2 regions of the Pseudoalteromonas sp. SCSIO 43095 genome follow, and region 2 is predicted to be linked to the other one. Evidence: predicted binding sites of a transcription regulator. Region 2 holds the regulator's gene; the other holds the start of a gene.
The links. Region 2 encodes LexA, which represses DNA repair genes until DNA is damaged. Its sites were predicted from a motif close to TACTGTATNNNNATACAGTA; they were not measured.
Positions count from the first base shown of each region.

Region 1: a site for LexA is predicted at 3,497-3,516, ahead of LOC50_RS04150 (exonuclease domain-containing protein). Genes of this name have one in related genera too.

Region 1 covers NZ_CP087995.1:872,529-880,216, reverse strand. Annotated here, with positions in the region: gene LOC50_RS04170 (histone deacetylase family protein) at 1-179, shown strand, start outside; gene LOC50_RS04165 (late competence development ComFB family protein) at 230-502, shown strand; gene LOC50_RS04160 (YbaM family protein) at 495-647, shown strand; partial or broken gene LOC50_RS17420 (SEL1-like repeat protein) at 650-1,084, opposite strand; gene LOC50_RS04150 (exonuclease domain-containing protein) at 1,328-3,484, opposite strand; gene LOC50_RS04145 (sugar porter family MFS transporter) at 3,680-5,104, shown strand; gene LOC50_RS04140 (OmpP1/FadL family transporter) at 5,403-6,566, shown strand; gene LOC50_RS04135 (YeeE/YedE family protein) at 6,570-6,983, shown strand; gene LOC50_RS04130 (DUF6691 family protein) at 6,987-7,388, shown strand; partial or broken gene LOC50_RS04125 (ATP-binding protein) at 7,463-7,688, opposite strand, start outside.
Region 2 covers NZ_CP087995.1:2,733,322-2,741,009, forward strand. Annotated here, with positions in the region: gene ctaD (cytochrome c oxidase subunit I) at 1-1,118, opposite strand, end outside; gene coxB (cytochrome c oxidase subunit II) at 1,118-2,260, opposite strand; gene lexA (transcriptional repressor LexA) at 2,754-3,371, opposite strand; gene LOC50_RS12930 (PaaI family thioesterase) at 3,570-4,013, shown strand; gene LOC50_RS12935 (hypothetical protein) at 4,043-4,423, opposite strand; gene LOC50_RS12940 (endonuclease) at 4,676-5,329, shown strand; gene hmpA (NO-inducible flavohemoprotein) at 5,369-6,550, opposite strand; gene norR (nitric oxide reductase transcriptional regulator NorR) at 6,716-7,688, shown strand, end outside.

The DNA.
Region 1 (7,688 bases), 1.2 Mb from region 2:
AACTCGGCTTATTTGATGTTTCTTTGGCTGGCGTATACGCGCGTGACTTTGCCGTTCTTAACTTATGTAAGCAGCGAAACATCCCGCTTATGTGTGCTTTAGGTGGTGGTTATCAGCGTAACATTAATGATTTAGTCCGTGTCCATAAACAACTATTTAAAGCGGCTCTCGATTTATAACAGTCCTTGGTATAGACTCATTAAAGACAATAACAAAAAGTGACTGGAATATGCGATTAGATGACGACATACACAATTTTTACGAAAAACTCGTTTTAGAAGAAATAGAAAAACGTAAACTTAATGAACGTTACAACGACGATGTAATGGCTGACTTTTGCTGTACCGTACTCAATCAATTACCCCCACGTTATATTCGATACGATGTAGATATGGCATTTTATTTAACTCAAACAGATCGTTTAGATATGCAGCAACGCGTTGAACTTGCTATTAATTTTGCGATTGATCAGATTGCTAAAAAGAAAGATATTAATGAGTAACCCGCTAGAAGACGCCCCTACACACATAAAACTTGCTGTGGATTTAATTATGATATTAGAGCAACACGACGTAGAGCCCGAAGAAGTATTAAAAGCGCTCGATATCGTAAAAAGTGACTTTGAGAAAAAGCTAGTTAGTAACTAGCTTTACTCTATTGTTTGTATTTCATGAACGGTGACAACACCATCGTGTTTATTACAATCAATTTTAATTTCGCCGAATGTTCGTCTCGGTGATGTTGACCTACGGCAGGTCATGTTTTGAGCTTTAACACTAAACTGCTCAATATAAACGGCCACAATTGCATCTATTTCTTGCTTCTCGTGTGTTGTCGCAGCAGTATAAAAAGTATCATATTGTTGTGACCAATTTTCAACGCCTGCTTGTGCAGCAACACCCAACCACCCCATACTAAGCTTAGTTATTGCTCTAAATATTGCCCTTTTCTGTATGCCTTAACACCATTATATTCTTTTTTTCTTCATGGTATTATCGTTGTAAAGACTTATTGGTGACGAATTACAGCCAGTTATTAAAGCCATCAATACCAGCAAAGTGGCACTCAATTGTCGATGATTCAATATTATCCTTAATTTATTATTGTTTTTGCCCAGAAACATACACCACTTTTAAAACACCCGCCCTAAAATTTGTTAGCATAAATTTAACATTATCATGGGATTGCAAAGCTTACAGCGATTATTTTATTAGCGCAGTTTTAATCACCCATTTAAAAATAGATAAACCTAATTTTTAATACCCTGTGTTTATACCCAAGCTACTTTACTACTTTAAGTACAATACATTTAACTGGCTCAAATTTATCACTGGCTGTCTGTTTGTTGAACTAGTAGCAATAACTGCGCGGCCGCTTTGGCATCGTCTAATGCACGGTGATGATTGGTTAAACCTAAATTAAAGTGTGCCGATAAATTACCGAGTGAGTATGACTTTAATCCCTTAAATGCTTTGCGTGATTCAACGACTGTACACAGTTTTGGCATTTTAAAATTAATTCCCACCCTCTCAAGCTCTTTTTTAATAAAGCCATAATCAAAATTAACATTATGCGCCACAAAAATACTGCCTGAGAGCTGATTCAGTAACGGCTCTGCAATATCGCTAAATATGGGCGCATTGCTTACCATGGCATCGTTAATACCGGTTAGTTTGGTAATAAAACGAGGGATGGGCCGCTCTGGGTTTATCAGCGTAGTCCATGTATCAATGATGTTGCCTTGCTGTATTTTAACAATACCAATTTCGGTAATGCGGTTACCGCCTTTGAGGCCTCCTGTAGTTTCAATATCTACCACACTATAAATACGGTTAGGGTCTACATACCAGTTTACCGCTGCAATATTGACTTTAAAACCACTGTTTTTTAAATTTTCAATACTCACTAGTTGGTTTCTTTTAAGCTTGTCTCCGGGCGCTTTTACCTCTTCAAAATGAACGCTATTGTTATCAACAATCATTAAATCGGGATAACCATCTTTTAGCTGTCGGTAGTTTTTTGCCATATTTTTTAAATGCTGAAGTAAAGCCGTTATTGGGCTATTTAATATAAGCATCTCTACTGGCTTTAATACATCTTTGTGCCACCTAAATAAGCCATTTGGTTGCTCATAATACTTCGCGGCATGGTCACACACTAAACGCAGCAATTTCTGGGCACTACTACACGCAGCTAGCCGCGCTTCTATTTGTGAGGATTGATTTATATAAAATGTGTCTGTTTTTAACGCTTGCGGGAAAATATCAAATTCGTTACAAGGTGGTGTTGGGGTTTCAATAAAGAGCTCTTGCCAAAAAACCAGCGCAAATAAGCTTTGCCATAACGTATTTTCAGTATAAAAAACGTGTTTGCCTTGACGAGTGTAGTGCTCGCTTACACCTAACTCAACATCGCCACGGTAAAGCTCATCAACTTCTATAATACAGCGTGTACTGGCTAACATTTCACTAAGCCGTGAGCGTGTTTGCTTGTTAAATTTTCGCATTAAAAAGTCATCCGCAAAGTACAATAACTCATCGGTGAGCGGATTTTCTATAATTTTCTCAAGTTGCGCCTTTACCCATTCTTTATTGCCTAAACGGTATTGCTCTCTTATTTGAATTTCTAGTGCGTGCGCATCGTCTTCGCAGGCATTAAGTACATCAAACGCTAATACAGGGTTAGTTGTTTTTAGTTGCTTATAAAGTATGACCAATAACTTATTCTTTAGCTCTCGAGCTATAACTCCTACTGCTAATTCATTTATTAACTGTTTTGCTAGCGTCTCATTTTCATTGTCATCTTTCGCGTTTTTAACGGCTAACCGAAAACGGTTTAACACATAGTTAGATTGCGCTTCCTCAATTGAGTCAAAGCGAGACAAACTTTCATTATGCCCTTGCCTAACAGGAGTTACCCCTAAATCTCTTAGTACAAACCGGTTTTGATGATTAACATCACCGGCACTGAGCCTGCCAAGATACAAAAATTCAAAATACTCGTAATACTCTTCTCTATTATTAATCACGTACTGATTATACAAATGCGAAAGACGCTCTGGCTTAGATTCAAAAAATGAAATAGCGACTTCAACTAAACAACTTTTAGCCGCACTTTTTTTAAATAATGGTGGCAGCTCTTGTTGAGCTAACAACTCAATTAAGGCCGGCTTTGTTAGATGACTAAGCAGTTGCTTAGCGTCTGCTTGTGAGGGTTCACAGACTAACCCAGCTGTTTTTAAATTAAAAAGTGCCTGATAAGGCGAAATAATCTCTTCATAATTTAATGACTGAGTTTGCACTAAATAAGGTTTACGAGAATAAATACGTGCTAGCATGCATTGGCTTTGCTCGTCGAGTGTGTTTATTTTATTAATAAATGTAATGTGCTTTTGCTCAAGTAAATGCATACATTTATCACTCACAAAGCCTATTAGCTCTTTAAAATGTGCCAAATAATATTTTGCTGGTAACTCTTTTCTCATAAAAACCGCCTGAACTGTATATAAAAACAGTATCTAGCATCTCATTATTTTTATCAACCCAATAAAAATTTTTTATGCATACGTATTACTATTGAAATATCTTTTTTAGCGTGATTACTCTGTGCTAAGGTTGCCCGCAAATTATTAGTGGTACTTTAACTTCATTACACATAATAAAAATTAGGATTGAACAACATGACAACACAGTATGCAGCTAAAGGTGTGCAAAGCGCACAGACAAAGTGCTCACTTTTATACGTTATTTTTATATCGGCTGTTGCCGCCATTGGTGGTTTTTTATTTGGTTTTGATTCAGGCGTTATAAATGGCACTGTATCGGCATTAGGTAATACATTTAACTCAAGCAGTGTAGCAACAGGGTTTAATGTTGCCTCTGTTTTACTTGGTTGTGCGCTGGGTGCTTTAGCTGCTGGCCCATTAGCTGACAAATTTGGCCGTCGCGCTATAATGATTGTCACTGCACTTATATTTGCTATCAGTGCATTTGGCTCTGGCATTGCTGATAGCTCAGCTGAGTTTATTTTTTACCGCTTATTTGGTGGATTAGGTATAGGTGCGGCATCTGTTTTAGCGCCGGCTTATATTGCAGAAGTAGCACCTGCCAGCTTACGCGGCCGTTTAGCAACACTGCAGCAGCTTGCTATTGTGCTGGGTCTGTTTGCTGCCTTTTTAAGTAACTACCTAATTGCTAATGCCGCAGGCGGTGCCGAGGGTATTTTACTGTTAGACTTAGCTGCATGGCGCTGGATGTTTTGGGCTGAACTGGTTCCTGCAGGCTTGTTTTTAATTGGGGTCTTGTTTATCCCTGAGTCACCGCGCTACTTAGTTGCACAAGGCAAGCTTAAACACGCTAAAACTGTATTTAATAAAATTTCAGACGATGATGCTGATGCGCAAATCAATGACGTAAAGCAGTCTCTGAAAAGCGATAAAAAACCAAGTATTCGCGATTTATTTATAGATGGCAGTAAAAAGGTACACCCTATTGTTTGGGTGGGTGTGGCCTTGTCAGTGTTTCAACAATTTGTTGGTATTAACGTGGTATTTTATTACGGTTCAGAGCTTTGGCAAGCCGCTGGTTTTGATGAATCACAATCACTGTTTATTAATGTACTTGCCGGCACTACTAATATTTTATCGACCTTTATAGCTATTGCTTTAGTCGATAAAGTAGGTCGTAAGCCACTATTATTGGTAGGTAGTATAGGTATGTTTATTAGTTTAAGTGCACTTACCTACACCTTTGGCAGTGCAGGCCTTGATGAAGCGGGCAAGTTAGCACTTAGCGAAAATATGGGTACCTTTGCTTTAATAATGGCTAACCTGTTTGTGGTATTTTTTGGTTTAAGCTGGGGCCCAATTGTGTGGGTACTGCTTGGCGAAATGTTTAATAACCGCATCCGTGGTGCAGCGCTTGCAGTTGCTGCCAGTGCGCAGTGGATAGCTAACTTTGCTATTACTATGACCTTCCCGATTATGCTAGGTAGTATTGGTTTAGCAGGCGCCTATGGTTTTTACACTCTCTCGGCGTTTATTAGTGTGTTCTTTGTGGTTAAATACATTAAAGAAACACGCGGTATGAAATTAGAGTCAATGTAAATTACTTGGCTGGAGTAAAATAGCGCTTAAAAATGCTATTTTACTCCAACGTATTTATCTCTCCTTTGTAAGCCCTTTCATTTGCTTGTTCCTCATCTACAAACAATATGCTTTTTTAGTATATATAATCTTTTAAAGTTCTTTTTTAGAATATAAAAAGTTAGCTATTGTTCGCCAACTATCTCTACTTAGTCTCAATTTAAATGAAAAACAGTTACTCTCGGGCCTTATTTTCACCTCTGCGTTAAGCACATTTAATGTATTTGCAACGAATGGCTATTTTACTCATGGCTACGGTATGACTCACAAAGGCATGGCAGGTGCTGGTGTAGCGTTATCAGAAGAGTTAATGTCGGGTGCAAATAACCCGGCTACTTTTTCAGCTAATGGCACGCAAATGTCGGTAGGCATAGAATTATTTGCTCCTGAGCGTAACTACACCGCTGCAAAGGTCGATGAATACTTTACCAATGCACTGTATTTGGACGCAACAACCAAAAAAAGTGATAACAGCTTATTTGCAATTCCCGAATTTGCTATTGGCCATCAATTAAATGAGCGCATTAATATTGGCCTATTAGTTTACGGTAACGGCGGAATGAACACAGAATATGTGGCTGCTTCTGCCCCTCAAGGCACATTTTATGGCGGCACCACTGGTGTTGACTTAAAACAGTTATTTGTCAGTCCAACCATGAGCTATCAATTAAATGAACAAATACGCCTAGGTGTTTCTGCTATTTATGTAGTGCAACAATTTGAAGCACAAGGTTTGGCAAATTTTGCCGCCTTTTCGCAAAAGCCAGAGGCGCTGTCTAATAATGGCGTTGATACCAGCACAGGCATTGGAATGCAACTTGGGATCAGCCACATTATTAATTCGTCATTTAGCTGGGGCGCCAGTTACCGTTCATCAGTGTCTATGGATGAATTTGACCGTTACAGCGGCCTGTTTGCAGAGCAAGGCGGGTTTGATTTACCAAGCTCTATTCAGCTCGGTACCGCTTGGCAGTTTTTACCATCGCACCAAGTGGTGTTTGATTGGCAAAAAATAAATTACAGTGAAGTAAAAAGTATCGCCAACCCTATTACTAATTTAATGTCAGCGCCACTAGGGGCTGAAGCCGGAGCAGGCTTTGGTTGGCACGATATGAGTATTTATAAACTGGGTTATCAATGGCAACGCACTGAGCAACAAAAAATTAGGTTTGGTGCTTCTTATACTGAGCACCCCATTCCATCATCTGACATTTTATTTAATATTTTAGCGCCCGGTGTGCAAGAATGGCATTTTACAGCAGGCATTGGTCATGCGCTTAGTGACGCGGTGCAATTTAACGCAATGGCTTTTTATTCACCCTCTAAAAATGTAACAGGTGCAAACTATTTAGCGCCTAATCAACAACTATCAATTTCAATGGAACAATCAGGATTGGGTTTATCCCTTGCTTGGAGGATTTAAACGATGACAACCGAATTCACACCACTATCTGGGGCTATTGGCGGTGGTTTAATTGGTCTAGCCTGCGCGTTATTACTGGTTTTATTTGGTAAAGTAGCGGGAATTTCAGGGCTTATAAAATCAATTTTTAATCCACTGGCAGCAGCTTCTCGTTGGAAACTGTGTTTTGTGATGGGGTTATTACTAGCAGGTGTATTTATACAATTATTTGCCCCTGAGCTGTTAGTAGGCGAATTAAACTTATCGCCTTGGATGATTATTATTGCAGGGCTTTTGGTCGGTGCGGGGACCACGTTAGCGAATGGCTGCACGAGTGGTCACGGCGTATGTGGTATGTCTCGCTTTTCGGCCCGTTCATGGGTATCAACCTGTACGTTTATGGCAATCGCCATTATCACCGCTAATTTAGTAGGGTAAATCATGCACGCAATTATTACGCTTATTTTAGGGTTTGTATTTGGTTTGGGACTAATTATTAGTGGCATGACCAACCCAGATAAAGTGCTTAACTTTCTCACTTTTAATCAACAATGGGACGGTAGCTTAATTATTGTTATGGCTGTTGCAATGACCATTATGATGGGCGCATGGTTTTGGCTCACTAAAAAAGGCACGCCGGTGTTTAACGACAAACTAAGCCTTAGCGATTTAAAAAAGGTCGATACGCGGTTAATTACTGGCTCTATTTTATTTGGTTTAGGTTGGGGCTTAAGCGGCGTGTGCCCGGGCCCTGGGCTTGTACAACTGGTATCACTTAAAACAGAGTTTTGGTTATTTTTTGCTTCCGTACTTGGCGGTATGTGGCTGACCAAAAAAATATAATATGAGTCATCGAGCACGCCTCGGCCACTTAGCATACTAACCGTGATCTATGTTGTGTGCTCTTCAACTGCTGCTCAACTGAGTAAATTACCAATCACTGTATATAAATCATCGCTATTAATGGGTTTGGCTATAAAGTCATCCATACCAACAATTAAACAGCGCTGCTTATCTTTTTCATAAGCATTTGCAGTGTTCGCCACTATAGGTACCCGTAAGCCGCTTTTAATTTCATTGGTTCTAATCGCGCGAGTGCATTCATAGCCATCCATATTGGGCATTTGGCAATCCATTAAAATC
Region 2 (7,688 bases):
AATCCCGAAAAACCACCTAAAGTAAACAACACAATAAATGCGATACTAAACAGCATTGGCACTTCAAAGCTAATAGACCCGCGCCACATAGTCGCTACCCAGTTAAATACTTTTACGCCGGTAGGTACTGATATCAGCATAGTCGCGTACATAAAAAACAACTCACCCGCCACGGGCATACCAGTGGTAAACATATGATGCGCCCACACAATAAAGCTCAACAAGGCAATGGAGGAGGTGGCATACACCATAGAGGCATAACCAAATAGTTTTTTACGTGAAAAGGTGGGAACAATCGTAGAAATAATGCCAAAGGCAGGCAAAATCATAATATAAACTTCAGGGTGACCAAAAAACCAAAAAATATGTTGGAACATCACCGGATCGCCACCACCAGCGGCATCAAAGAAACTGGTCGCGAAGTATTTATCGGTGAGCACCATAGTAACTGCACCAGCAAGTACCGGCATAACTGCAATAAGTAAAAACGCCGTGATCAACCATGTCCACACAAATAACGGCAGCTTCATCCACGTCATACCCGGAGCACGCATATTTACTATGGTGACCACCACATTAATGGCCCCCATAATCGAACTAATACCCATAATATGCACAGCAAATACAAACATTGCTGTGTTGTCGTTACTATAAGTGGTGGAAAGCGGCGCGTAAAAGGTCCAACCAAATGCAGGGCCACCACCAGGCATAAATAATGAAGCTAATAGGATTAAAAACGCAAACGGTAAAATCCAAAAGCTCCAGTTATTCATTCTCGGTAAGGCCATATCTGGCGCACCAATCATTAGCGGGATCATCCAGTTTGCCAAGCCGGTAAAGGCTGGCATAACCGCACCAAACACCATTATTAAACCATGCACTGTGGTCATTTGATTAAAAAAGTGAGGATCAACCAGTTGTAGGCCCGGCTGAAATAACTCAGCTCGAATAACCATCGCCATTGCCCCACCAATTAAAAACATGGTGAGTGAAAAAATTAAATATAAGCTACCTATATCTTTATGGTTGGTTGTAAATAACCAGCGCTTAAAGCCTGTGGCAGGTTGATGGGCATGATGAGCCTCATTGGTATTAGGTTGTTCTGCAATGCTACTCATTATTTAGCCTCCCCATCAGCATCCAGTGCCGCTTGTATCTCGCTCGGTTGAATTACATCACCAGTGTCATTACCCCACGCGTTGCGTTTATAGGTAATAACAGCTGCTATTTGCTTGATTGATAATTGCTTTGCGAAAGACTGCATAGCCGTACCTGGTTTACCATGGAGCAAAATATCTATATGCCCTTTGATATCACCTATGACTATTGGGCTGCCTTTAAGAGCCGGAAAAACACCTGGTAAGCCTAAGCCAGTTGGTTGATGGCACGCCGCGCAGCTCGCCATGTAAACCTGCTCACCAAGCACCATCAGCTCCTCTTTTGGTACAACTTGGTCTAATAACGCAGCGTCTGCCTCAGCTGCTTTTTGTTTGGCTTGTTTAGCCTCTGCTAACCACGTTTTGAAATCTTCTTCTGTTATAGCTTCTACTACAACAGGCATAAAACCATGATCTTTACCGCAAAGCTCTGCACACTGCCCACGGTAAGTACCGACCTCATTAATATTGGTCCATGTTTCGTTAATAAACCCAGGGTTTGCATCTTTTTTAACGGCAAAGTCAGGCACCCACCATGAGTGAATAACATCATCTGAAGTCATTAAAAAGCGTACTTTTTGATTAATTGGTAGTACCAGCGGTTTATCGACCTCGAGTAAATAATTCGGGTTTTTATCAGCAAGGTTGGTTATTTCATTTTGAGGGGTAGCTAGCATGGAATAAAACTCAACGTCCTCCCCCATATACTCGTAATGCCACTTCCACTGTGAGCCTGTAATTTTAATGGTGAGATCAGCTTTGCTGGCATCCTCCATGGCAATTAAGGTTTTAGTCGCAGGAATGGCCATAACAATTAATATGACAAAAGGGATCGCAGTCCACAGTATTTCTACTTTGGTGCTTTCATGGAATTGGGCAGGGACAGCCCCTTTAGATTTGCGATGATGAATGAGTGCCCAAAACATAATGGCAAACACGATCACCCCAATCACACAACATATTAAAAAAATAGTCATGTGCAGTTGGTATACATTATTACTTATATCGGTTACGCCTTTACGCATATTATATTGGCTATTAGCAAGCACATTCTGCGAAAAAACAAACAATATAAGCCACAAGGAAGAACTCAGCTTACCCATGTGACGGCTCCTTTGATGCTATTGCTGACGCAAAGCGAAGAGGCATACGGCTTAAACGCCTATTCGTTATTTTTATTTTTTATAAGGGTGCTGGATTTAGTAAATGTGTGTTCTCAAAACGACTAAGCTGTGAGTTATTTTTATTCCAGCTCTTTAATAACTAGTTAAAAAATAAACAATAAGCAAGGTAAGTATGAAAAATAGACAAGGTGAATTTTTTAAAATGCGCAGTTAAAAAATAGCAACCAGTCAGGCAATTAATCTAAGAGTCAGGTTTAGTAGGGGGTGTATTGAAATTACAGGATAGAAATATAAAAAAATTGTTAACTTAAAAAAGCAGAGTAAATTTGTTTATTTATAAAGTATTTAGTGATTTTATTTATGATAGGGGGAGCACTTAACATCATATAGTCATACATTTGATAAGTTAGACATTGTGCTACTAACAAACCCAGCGCCTAATCACCATTAAGCGCTAAATTATGCTTTAATACTACATCCAGTCAGCGTTACGAATAACACCTACCGCTAAGCCTTCAATATTGAACGACTCATTTTCTAAATCGACCTCAATAGCTGAAAACTCATCATTTTCAGCATGTAAGAGTACTTTTCTGCCCGCTTTTTCTAAACGCTTCACGGTTACATCGTCGTCAACACGGGCAACAATAACTTGTCCATTTTCGGCAACTTGGGTTTTATGCACAGCAAGTAAATCACCATCCATAATACCAATGTCTTTCATACTCATACCGTTAACACGCAATAAAAAATCGGCCGCAGGTTTAAACATTAAAGGGTCAATTTTACAGTGGCTTTCTACATGCTGTTGCGCCAATATTGGCTCACCGGCAGCCACCCTGCCAATTAAAGGTAAGCCTAACTGCTCTGGCTCCTCTTCTTCAACAAGCTGAATTCCGCGACTCGCGCCTGGCTTCATTTTAATAACACCTTTTTTGGCCAATGCTTTTAAGTGTTCTTCTGCAGCATTTGCACTTTTAAAACCCAGTGTTTGTGCAATTTCGGCACGTGTAGGAGGCATACCAGTGTCTTTAATAAACACTTTAATGAGTTCGAGTATTTGCGCTTGGCGTTTCGTTAATGGTCGCATACAACTGGTTTTCCATACAGTACAATTAACTGTGAGTATATACAGTTATTTAAAAATCGCAAATATAAATTAATGCCTTATATGCCGTTATCATCAAACAATAACCTACTTTAAAAGCAGGGTAATAAATGTAATTATTAGCAACGCATTATCATATTAATAAATTTTAATTCTCGATTACTTATCCAAGGAGCTAGCATGAGTATTTGGCATCAACCGATTACATTAGAGTTTTGTAAGCAATTAGATCAAGGTATTACAGGCCAAGGGACACTCATGAAAACCATGGGAATAGAGATCAGTGAAATTGGTGATGACTACTTAGTGGCAACTATGCCGGCAATTCCAGAGCATCATAACCCTATGGGTATCGTTCATGGTGGTGCAAATGTGGTACTTGCTGAAACAGTAGCAAGTTATGCCGCTAATTTTGTGGTTGATTTCAATCGGTTTTATTGTGTTGGCCAAGAGATCAGTGCAAGTCATTTAAAGGCATCACGCAATGGCACATTAACGGCCACAGCGAGAGCTTATCATATCGGCAAACGCAGCTCGGTTTGGGATATTAAAATAACCAATAGCCGCAATGAGCTTTGCTGCGTATCACGTATGACCGCAGCCGTAGTAGAGCGAAAAGGCTAGTAAATCTGTTAACCAAGGTTGAGGTTAAATTACTTTTCGAGAGGGTAAATAGTAATTTCCACGCCTGCACCAATTGCAGATATACGTAACAAGGTATCTGCATGTAAAGCTTGGTTAAAGCATTTTGGCGAAGTGCCAGACTCAAAACCCATATCGAATGTTCTGCGTGAACAACTCAACCATTGCTTTAATGCATTGCGTGAACACGACTCGATTAACTCGCACAAGTGATTAATCGCTTTATCTGGCGTGGTTATTTCACCTGCAACCTCAATGCGAGCAAGTTGACGGTATTCGTCTTTATCATAATGTAAAATAGTTGCGACCTTTTTTAAATCAGCAACTAATACGCTAATATCTTGCTTTGACTCAAGCTCTAGATCTACATTTAAAAATTGAATTTCCGACATTATCTCGTTTTTACCCTCTATTAATTTCATTGCAAACTTTAACGCAGTTTTACCGTTATACCAAATCAACAACGCAGGAATCACTGCATTAACGCGTTTTTAGCGTTAGCCTCTGAATATTACCCACTATTTACTCCTAAAAAACGCCCTCTACAAAATACGCAAATTAAAATTAAAGCATGCCGGCGGCGGTTTACTTTTTTATTCTAGGCCTTAAACTAGCCGCTCCTGTAGTTCACGTATGTGATGGATATGATTCGGTTTATTTTAGCTTTGTTGGCTTGCTGTGCTTGTTTTTCAGCAATGGGCGAACAATTTACGCGGTTTTCGAGTGCCAAAAAGCACTTAATTAATACCCTTCCCGAAAACGCTAAAAGTATTTATTGTGGTTGCGATATAAAAAAACAAGGCAAAAAGTTAGTACCCGACCCTACCCATTGTGGCTACGTGCCTCGCAACACACTAACCCGCTCAGGCAAAGTAAATCAACGTGCATTGCGAATTGAATGGGAACATATTGTCCCTGCATGGGAATTTGGTCACCAGTTACAATGCTGGCAAGATGGTGGGCGTAAAAACTGCCGCAAAGTTAGCGCTAAGTTTCGCATGATGGAAGCCGATATAAACAATTTAGCCCCTGCAATTGGTGAAATTAACGCCGATCGCTCAAACTACCGCTTTGGCATGTTAGCCCAAAACGCGACGCAATATGGTCGTTGTGAGGTTAAAGTTAATTTTAAACAACGTGTTGTTGAACCGCCTGTTCATGCACGTAAACGCATTGCCGATGCGTACGCTTACATGCAAAAAACGTATGGTTTAAAAATTTCAGCTAAACAACAAAAGCTATTTAATGCTTGGCAACAACAAGCTTATGCTGCCAACACAAATAGTAAAAAGCTGTAAGTTTAAATTAAAAGTGTGTAACACACGCTTTTAATTAATCTAAAACGCTTGGTGTGGTCCAAATATTTCGTAGTGAATATTTGAGCTTTGCACACCTAAATCAAGTAACTGGCCTTTTACGTAAGCCATAAATGATGCTGGTCCACACAAATAAAATGCCCCTTCGCTAATAGGTAATGATGCCTCAAGCACTGTTAAATCCATTAGCCCAGTGAAATCACACTCCTCGCCACCTTGATTAAACCAAGTAAATGTTTTTAGCTGTGGATGCATTGCCGTTTGCTGCGCTAAATACCCTTTAAATGAAAATTCGCGGCTATTTTCACACGCGTGCAAATAACTAATCGCTTGATTTTTATCACCACTAAGTAGCGTTTGCAGCATTGCCATCATCGGGGTTTGGCCAACACCTGCTGAAATAAGTACAACTGGAGTTGCCTCATTTTTTAAAATAAAATCTCCCGCTGGCGGGTATAACTGTACTCGTGCGCCTTGCTCTAGTGAGTGTAAATAATTAGACACCACGCCAGGCTTTGGTTGGCACTCTTTTTTAACGCTAATACGATAGTTTTTAGCATTGCTCTTTTGCGAAATAGAATACTGGCGGATCTCTTCATATTCTGCGCCCTCAGGCTTAACTTTAATGCCAATGTACTGTCCTGGCTTGTAGGTAATAACTGCTTTACCATCCACAGGTGTCAGCGTAAAACTAGTTACGAATTCAGATTCAACATGTTTATCAGTAATTTCAAACTGGCGCGTGCCTGCCCAGCCACCATGGTTGTTTTTACTGTGCGCATACAATGCCGCCTCTTCGGTAATACAAATATCAGCAAGTACACCGTAGGCCTCGCGCCACGCATATTCAACATCGGCAGTAAACTGCTCAGGAATAAGCTCTTTTAACGTACCGATTAAATGTGCGCCCACAATAGGATAATGCTCAGGTAAAATATTTAAGCTGGTATGCTTATGATTAATTCGCGCTAGCGCCTCTTTTAACACGGCTAAATTATCAATATTTTGCGCGTACGCAGCCAACGCATTAAATAATGCAAATTGCTGACGACCCGTTTCTTGATTAGTCATATTAAAAATATGTTTAAGTTCGGGGTTATGACTAAACATGCGCTTGTAAAAATGATCGGTTACGACCGTACCTGCCTCTGCAAGCAATGGCACCGTGCTTTTAACTATTTGTATGGTTTTATCGGATAACATGTTTATTTCCTATGTAATAACTAACTGCTTGCACTTAGCATTACACAGAGCGTGCCAACTAATTAAACCCATAATATTCAACAAGTTAAATTAACTCACTTTACAAGATGAGTCTTTATGACCTACTATAAAACATGTAAAAATACACTAACAGGTCATTTTGACATGAACCAACAACTCAACCTGACTCAAGTTGCCTTGGAGCTTGCACAAAGCACCTTACATGCCCACAGTTTTGAGCAGCTCTTAGCCACGGTTGAACGTGTTATTCCAAGTGATGCTAGCGCCTTGTTAATTCGCCAAGGCGAGCAATTAAAGCCCTTAGCCATTAAAGGGCTTATGCCCGATAGCCTAGGACGACGTTTTGATATTGCGGAGCACCCTCGCCTTAAAGCCATCTGCAGTAGTCGTTTGGCTCTGCAATTTGCACATGACTGTCCACTACCTGATCCATACGACGGGCTACTACTGGCTAAAACCGGTGATATTCCAGTGCATGCCTGCTTAGGGTTACCCCTTTATGATAAAAACGCACTACTTGGCATTCTGACCTTTGATAGCCTAAACGCTGATGCGTTTGACGGCATTACGGCTGATACACTCAACACCTTACAAACCTTGTGTAGCGCACACTTTAAAACAGCTCTAGAGCTTGCCCATTATAAACAGCATGCTCAGCATTCAAATGAATTAGTACAAGCGTTAAACCGTGAGGCACTCAAACGCGATGGTGGTGAAATTATTGGCCAAAGCCCAGTAATACAAACCCTTAAAAACGAAATAAAGCTGGTTGCAGCCTCTAATTTTAGTGTATTAATTTTAGGTGATACTGGGGTCGGCAAAGAGTTGGTGGCGCGTAATATTCACTTGCATTCAGCACGCAAAGATCAGCCATTGATCCATTTAAATTGTGCATCACTGCCTGAAAACCTCGCAGAAAGTGAATTTTTTGGCCATGCAAAAGGCGCTTTTACCGGCGCCCAAAATGCCCGCCAAGGTAAATTTCAGTTAGCCGATGGCGGTACCTTATTTTTGGATGAAATAGGCGAGCTACCACTGGCAATGCAAAGTAAATTATTACGGGTACTGCAAAGTGGTGAAGTACAAACCGTTGGCGAAGATGAACTTAAATATGTTG